One region of the Vibrio crassostreae genome, then DNA from elsewhere that is predicted to be linked to it. Evidence: predicted binding sites of a transcription regulator. Region 1 holds the regulator's gene; the other holds the start of a gene.

The links. The regulator CRP, encoded in region 1, controls carbon source genes, mostly activating them, when cyclic AMP is high. The targets are predictions, from matches to a motif close to TGTGANNNNNNTCACA.
Region 2: cdd (cytidine deaminase) is a predicted target of CRP. The motif match lies at 1,973-1,988, and genes of this name have one in related genera.

What each region holds. Positions count from the first base shown of each region.
Region 1 covers NZ_AP025476.1:3,158,644-3,162,101, reverse strand. Annotated here, with positions in the region: gene astD (succinylglutamate-semialdehyde dehydrogenase) at 1-416, shown strand, start outside; gene OC193_RS14275 (DUF1338 domain-containing protein) at 630-1,421, shown strand; gene crp (cAMP-activated global transcriptional regulator CRP) at 1,604-2,236, opposite strand; gene OC193_RS14265 (phosphoribulokinase) at 2,476-3,345, opposite strand; gene OC193_RS14260 (YheU family protein) at 3,423-3,458, opposite strand, start outside.
Region 2 covers NZ_AP025476.1:1,520,734-1,524,191, forward strand. Annotated here, with positions in the region: gene purT (formate-dependent phosphoribosylglycinamide formyltransferase) at 1-813, opposite strand, end outside; gene cdd (cytidine deaminase) at 981-1,868, opposite strand; gene OC193_RS06935 (LrgB family protein) at 2,155-2,832, opposite strand; gene OC193_RS06940 (CidA/LrgA family protein) at 2,835-3,206, opposite strand; gene sbcB (exodeoxyribonuclease I) at 3,231-3,458, opposite strand, start outside.

The sequences.
Region 1 (3,458 bases):
AAGCAAAAGCGGGTCAAGCGGCGTTTGTTTCTCCGGGCATTATCGATGCAACCAATATTGCTGACCTGCCAGATGAAGAGTACTTCGGTCCATTGCTGCAAGTGGTTCGTTACCAATCGCTAGAGCAAGCGGTCGAGTTAGCTAACGACACACGCTTTGGTTTGTCTGCAGGCCTTGTATCAACAGACGATTCTGAATGGGAATACTTCGTTGACCATATCCGTGCGGGTATTGTTAACCGTAACCGTCAGCTAACAGGCGCAAGTGGTGATGCACCGTTTGGTGGTCCGGGTGCTTCAGGCAACCTACGTCCAAGTGCTTACTACGCAGCTGACTACTGTGCTTACCCTATGGCTTCAATGGAAGGTGGCGAAACTCAACTACCAGCATCGTTTAGCCCAGGTATTGAGCTTTAATTTAGGCTAATGAGTCTTAGGCTCATTGGTTAAGCTTGAAATAGGGAAGTGGTGTTATCGCTTCCCTTTTCCATCCCGTCCGACACCTAGATTGGGCGGTAGATAATAATAGAACAAGTATGTCACAGGCTGATGGCTGCTGACTCTGTGTCTCAGCCTCTCCCTTTCTAATCCAAATTACTAGCTTGCTAGAACCTCTGACAAGGAGTCACCATGACGCCCGATCTACTCTTTAAATCACTATGGGACGATTACATTCACAGGCTGTGTCCATCGGCTGAGAAAGTGCATCACTTGCTGAAAGAAGATGAAGCGCTGATCAACGACCATATTGCACTGCGTACTTTTAATGTTGCCCCTCTCGGTATTGAAACACTAGCTAAGCCTTTCCTGGAACTGGGTTACAAGGCGTGTGGCGACTACCTGTTTGAGAGCAAGAAGCTAGTGGCTAAACACTACGAGCACCCAGACCCGAAGCAGCCAAAAGTGTTCATTAGTGAATTGAAGGTCGAAGAGTGTTCTAGTGAATTACAACAGATCGTTGCTAAGTTAGTTGAGCAGGTTGATGCAAGCAAGCTTCAAGGTCATGAGTTCTTGTTTGGTGGTCGCCAATGGGATTTGAGTTTCGCTGATTTCCAAGTACTAGCTAAAGAGAGCGAATACGCATCTTGGCTAGCGGCTCATGGATATGGTGCAAACCACTTTACGGTAAGTGTGAACCAGCTGAATAACTTTGATGAAGTGCAGGCGGTGAATGACTACCTGAGCGAGTCTGGCTTTACTATCAACGCATCTGGCGGTGAGGTTAAAGGCTCTCCAGAGGTCTTATTAGAGCAATCATCAACAATGGCAGACAAAGTCCCAGTTTCATTTGTTGAAGGCAATGAGATGATTCCAGGCGGCTTCTATGAGTTCGCTAAGCGTTATGCGATGGTCAACGGTGAGCTTTACACAGGTTTTGTGGCCGCATCGGCGGATAAGATCTTTGAGAGCACCAACGGTTAATAAAAGGTACGAGAACGGACTTATCCTAGATATGCGAGTACGCTTCGCTTCTAGGAAGTTTACAAATAGGATTCTGTGAGTTCTTCTCGTTTCTCGTATCTGTTCTATAGATCTTTAGAAAACAAAAAAGCCACCAAATTTGCATTTGGTGGCTTTCAAATTTTTGGCTCAGTTAATCGAGATTAACGAGTGCCGTATACCACGATAGTTTTACCGTGTGCAGAAATTAGGTTCTGCTCTTCTAGCATCTTCAAGATACGACCAACTGTCTCACGAGAACAACCAACGATCTGGCCAATCTCTTGACGAGTGATCTTGATTTGCATGCCGTCAGGGTGAGTCATTGCATCTGGCTGTTTCGCTAGGTTTAGTAGCGTTTGAGCGATACGACCTGTTACGTCAAGGAACGCTAAGTCACCAACCTTTTGGCTAGTTACTTGTAGACGGTTTGCCATTTGCGCTGAAAGACGCATTAGGATATCTGGGTTCACTTGGATAAGTTGACGGAATTTCTTGAAAGAAATTTCAGCTACTTCACAAGGAGATTTAGCACGAACCCAAGCAGTACGCTCTTGGTCTTCTTCGAACAAGCCAAGCTCACCGATGAAGTCGCCTTGGTTTAGGTAAGAAAGAATCATTTCCTTACCTTCTTCGTCTTTGATAAGAACTGCCACAGAACCTTTAACGATGTAGTACAAGGTTTCTGCCTTTTCACCAGCATGAATCAAAGTACTTTTTGAAGGGTACTTATGAATATGACAGTGTGAAAGGAACCACTCTAATGTTGGATCGGTTTGAGGTTTACCTAGAACCATAATATCTCACTTCCTCTGCAGGGTATGCTTGCCGCTTTCCGTATTTTAGCTAAGCCTGGATTGACTTGTAGGATAAGAGCACTCGTTGAGCGCTGCAAGCTATCTTGTGTTTCGTTTAAGAATAGTATCCTTTTTCAGGTACTATTTCTTGATTTTAATCGTGACCAAGCTACGATTTTTTACGCAAAATTGTGCACATGATCACGGTATGAAAAGTAATCAACCAGAATGTCGTTTTGTTAACCTATTTTTCCGGTTTCGATAAGTTGTTGCAGGATTGGCCTCACAATGAGCTCCATAGCAAAACTCATCTTGCCGCCTGGTACCACTAGTGTGTTATGACGAGACATAAACGAGCCATCAATCATAGCCAGAAGGTAGGGGAAATCGACGTTTTTGATGCCACGCAAACGTATAACTACGAAGCTTTCGTCTAAACTTGGAATTCCTTTGGCGTTAAGTGGGTTCGATGTATCTACGGTTGGAACACGCTGAAAGTTTATGTGAGTGCGCGAAAATTGCGGGGTAATGTAGTTGAGGTAATCATCCATTGAACGAACAATGGAGTCCATTACCGCTTCGCGTGAGTGACCACGATCGCGAGTGTCACGAACGAATTTTTGAATCCACTCTAGGTTTACGATGGGCACCATGCCGATCAGCAAATCGACGTGTTGAGAAACGTTAATGTCGCCATCAACCACACCGCCGTGCAAGCCTTCGTAAAACATCACATCGGAATTTTCCGGGATCTCTTGCCATGGCGTGAAGGTGCCCGGCATTTGATTGTAAGGCACGGCTTCATCAAAGGTGTGCAGGTAGCTTCTTACTTTACCTGTACCTTCGTTACCGTATTTACGGAAGAACTCTTCTAGCGCACCAAAGTCGTTGGCTTGAGGACCAAAGTAGCTGATGTGCTTACCTTGCTCGCGCGCTTTACGGATCTCGACATCCATCTCTGGACGTGTGAAGCGATGGAAACTATCCCCTTCAACCCAAGCTGCCTTCACGTCCATCATATTGAACATTTTGCGGAAGGCTTCTGAGGTAGTGGTGGTGCCGGCTCCAGATGAACCCGTCACCGCAATAATTGGATGTTTAGCGGACATGACAACCCTTGTCTTTTGAGTAACTTACTTGTTAGCAATCGTTTACCACTATAACACGGCTCCTTTATGAGCGCAGCTTAGAAGCGTTTTGTGACTTGAATATCAACGGTTTC
Region 2 (3,458 bases), 1.6 Mb from region 1:
GTCGCCTTTAACGAACAGTTCAACACCAAAGATGCCGTGACCGCCTAGCGCGTTAACCACTTGCTCTGCCGTGTATTGCGCGGCTTTCAGTGCGTTGTCTGACATGATCTGTGGCTGCCATGATTCACGGTAATCACCGTCTTCTTGGCGGTGGCCGATAGGGGCGCAGAAGTGCACACCGTCGACTGCACGAACGGTAAGTAGTGTGATTTCGTAATCAAAGTCGATGAAGCCTTCGACGATCACACGACCCGCGCCAGTACGACCACCTTCTTGCGCGTAGTCCCAAGATTTTTGGATATCTTCTTCGGTTTTGATAACGCTTTGGCCTTTACCTGAAGAACTCATTACTGGCTTAACAACGCAAGGCATACCTACGAACTCAACGGCAGCGGCGAAATCTTCAAAGGTGTCGGCAAAGCGGTAAGGCGAAGTGCTTAGTTTCAACTCTTCAGCGGCTAAACGGCGAATACCTTCACGGTTCATCGTTAGCTTGGTTGCATTGGCCGTTGGAACGACATTTAAGCCTTGCGCTTCTAGCTCTACCAACTTGCTGGTCGCGATAGCTTCAATTTCAGGAACCACATAATCTGGCTTTTCTAGCTCTATGATAGCTTGCAGTGCATCGCCGTCTAACATGTCTAATACATGGCTACGATGCGCAACTTGCATTGCTGGTGCGTCTGCATAACGGTCACAAGCAATAACTTCCAAACCTAAACGTTGGCACTCGATAGCAACTTCTTTTCCGAGTTCACCTGAACCTAATAGAAGTACACGAGTAGCATTTTCACGAGTAGCAGTACCAAACATAGAAATTCCTTCCGATCTTTTGAACGATTGATTGAAAACGGGGTGATCATACTTATTTCAATGACAAAAGCAAACGTTTGCGCAAGTTGTTGCGTTAATTACAGATATAAAAAAAGCAGCCCTGTTAAATAGGGCTGCTTATTTAAATTTTTGTTAATTAGATGTACTTAGATTGCTAAGTAAGTCACTGGAATGTCGGGATTAATCGCTTCTAATGTAGATTGCGTATCCGCTAGGTGGCTGATGCTACCTTCTGCGATTTCAACCAAAGCAGCACTTTCAATTTGTTCAAAATCGAAGCCCGCCAGTTTAAGTTGAATCAATGCCACTTGCAGAGGGGGCAGGCTCGGGTTAAACGCAGCATTTTCTGCGTAAGCACCCGTGAAGATCTCACCTGACGTTAGTTGTAGTGAAACACCGCTTAGGTTTTTGGTGTAAGGAGCATGGCTGCGGTTTAGTGCTGCTAGCGCTTCTACAACAATAGGCGTTGTTTCTTCGGTCGTGTACTTATGATCAAGCTTAGTCATTAGGCCAGTTGTTACACCTAAGTCTGCAGGGCCGAACGAGTCTGGCAGGTACTCCTGCAGAGACATTTCATCACGCTGTGGAAGCTGAACTTTAAGTTCTTTTGCTGTTGTCAGTTCGTTCATGAATTGACGACAGTGACCACAAGGACTGAAGTTGATCGTGATATCTGAGATACCTTGTTCGCCTTTCATCCAAGCGTGGCTGATTGCAGATTGCTCTGCGTGAACCGTTTGACCAAGTTGAGCTCCGGCGATTTCAAGGTTTGCACCAAAATACAGAGTACCAGACAAACCGCGCACGATTGCACCAACATAAAAGTCAGATAACGGAGCGTAAGAATACGCTGCGGCAAAAGGAAGTAGCGCAATACGTAGCTCGTCATCCGCTAAACCACTTGCTTGCAGTAAGCTAGCAAATTGTTCTGGAGACAATGTCGCGTCAAAGTTGTCTGCTAATACGATGTCACTCAAAAGTGCTTTGATTTCTGTTGGAGCACTTTCCAGCGCCAGGGTAATACGACTGTTCATGTTGAATCCTTAATTGACCTTAGGCTTTAAGTTTATGCAATACTCAGGAATTTTCTGTGACAAGGATCACTATTGAATTGTTGTTGTTACATTGGTTTGCATAATTAGAGTGAGGTCACACTTGAAATCGATTACAAGAGCCATTTATACAGTTGATATCGCACTTATTGCTCGTAAAAGACCGTGACTTGACTGCTCTTGCTGAATAAATGCGAATAAAAAGCCCAAACAGACACTGTAAGTAACAGCATTCTGGTTGGGCTGAATCGCGTAGTGATTGTTTCGATTAAGAATAGAACCAAACTACAAGCGAAAATATACTCGGTGCGATAATCGAGGTAATGACGCCACAGAGAACAAGCGCTAGAGAACTGAATGCCGCATCTTCTTGATTCTTTTCAGCACATGTCGCAGTACCTAATGCGTGAGATACCGTTCCCATTGTTAACCCTCTGGCGATTGGGCTCTTAATACCAATCAGGTTATAGATTGGGTAAGCAAAAATTGCCCCAAACAGACCAACAATCAAAACCAGAATCGCAGCAATAGCCGCTTCACCACCTAAATGACTTGAGACTTCCATTGCTATAGGTGTAGTGACCGATTTACCTAGTAGGCTGGCAATTAGGCTCAGATCTGCTTTAAAGGCGACCGCAATCAGTGCTGTTGTTGTCATCGACATCACACTGCCCAGCGTGCAAGCAAAGGTGATGATGCGCCAGTTCGCTCGAATTTGAGGTAACTGTTCATATAGCGGATAAGCAAGCGCCACAACCGCAGGCTGAAGCATGTAAGTAATCCAAGTGTTGTCTGCGTAGTAGGTCTCGAAAGGGACTTTGAAGAACAACAGAATTGGAATAATGATGCCAATGCTGATCAATAACGGGTTACACAGTGGTGAGTTCACTTTTTGGCTTACCCAGCGAGCAAACAGGAACACTACAATAGTGAGTAGAATCCACATGATTATTTACCTCTCGAAAGTAAGCGGTCTAAGAACCATGATAAAGACACCAATACGATGAGCGTACCGCCAACGGCACTGGCCATGATTGGCAATGCATTGGCAATAAGCATGTCGAAGTGATCCATTAACCCAACACTGATTGGGACGAACAATAAGATCATCAAACGAATAATCAGACTGGCACCGGGTTGTACCCAGTGTGATGGAACAATACCTATCACCATGGCGGTAAACAGAATCAACATGCCAAAAATACTGCCTGGAATTGAGGTCTCTAGATATTGTTGTAACGCGTTGCCTGCAGTGAGAGCACCTATGATTAAGGTGAAGGAGATTAAGCAGTAAACGAGTTTGATCAATCTTTCTTTCAAAGTGTCACATCTCTTGATAATGAATTAACTAGCTAGCTTTTCTACGTATTGATAAACCGCTTTCAAGATAGCCATTTTCTTCTCGTCGCTTTCATGTTCATGCGCGAGGTTTTCTAGATTCAGCATGTACTCTTCTAAGCGACTCTCGTAAAACTCACGACAATGGTTCGCCCATTTCAGCTGCTCAGCTTCATCAAGTGTCCATGGGAAATGACGAGCGCGGTAACGGAACAACAACGGCTTAATACGCTC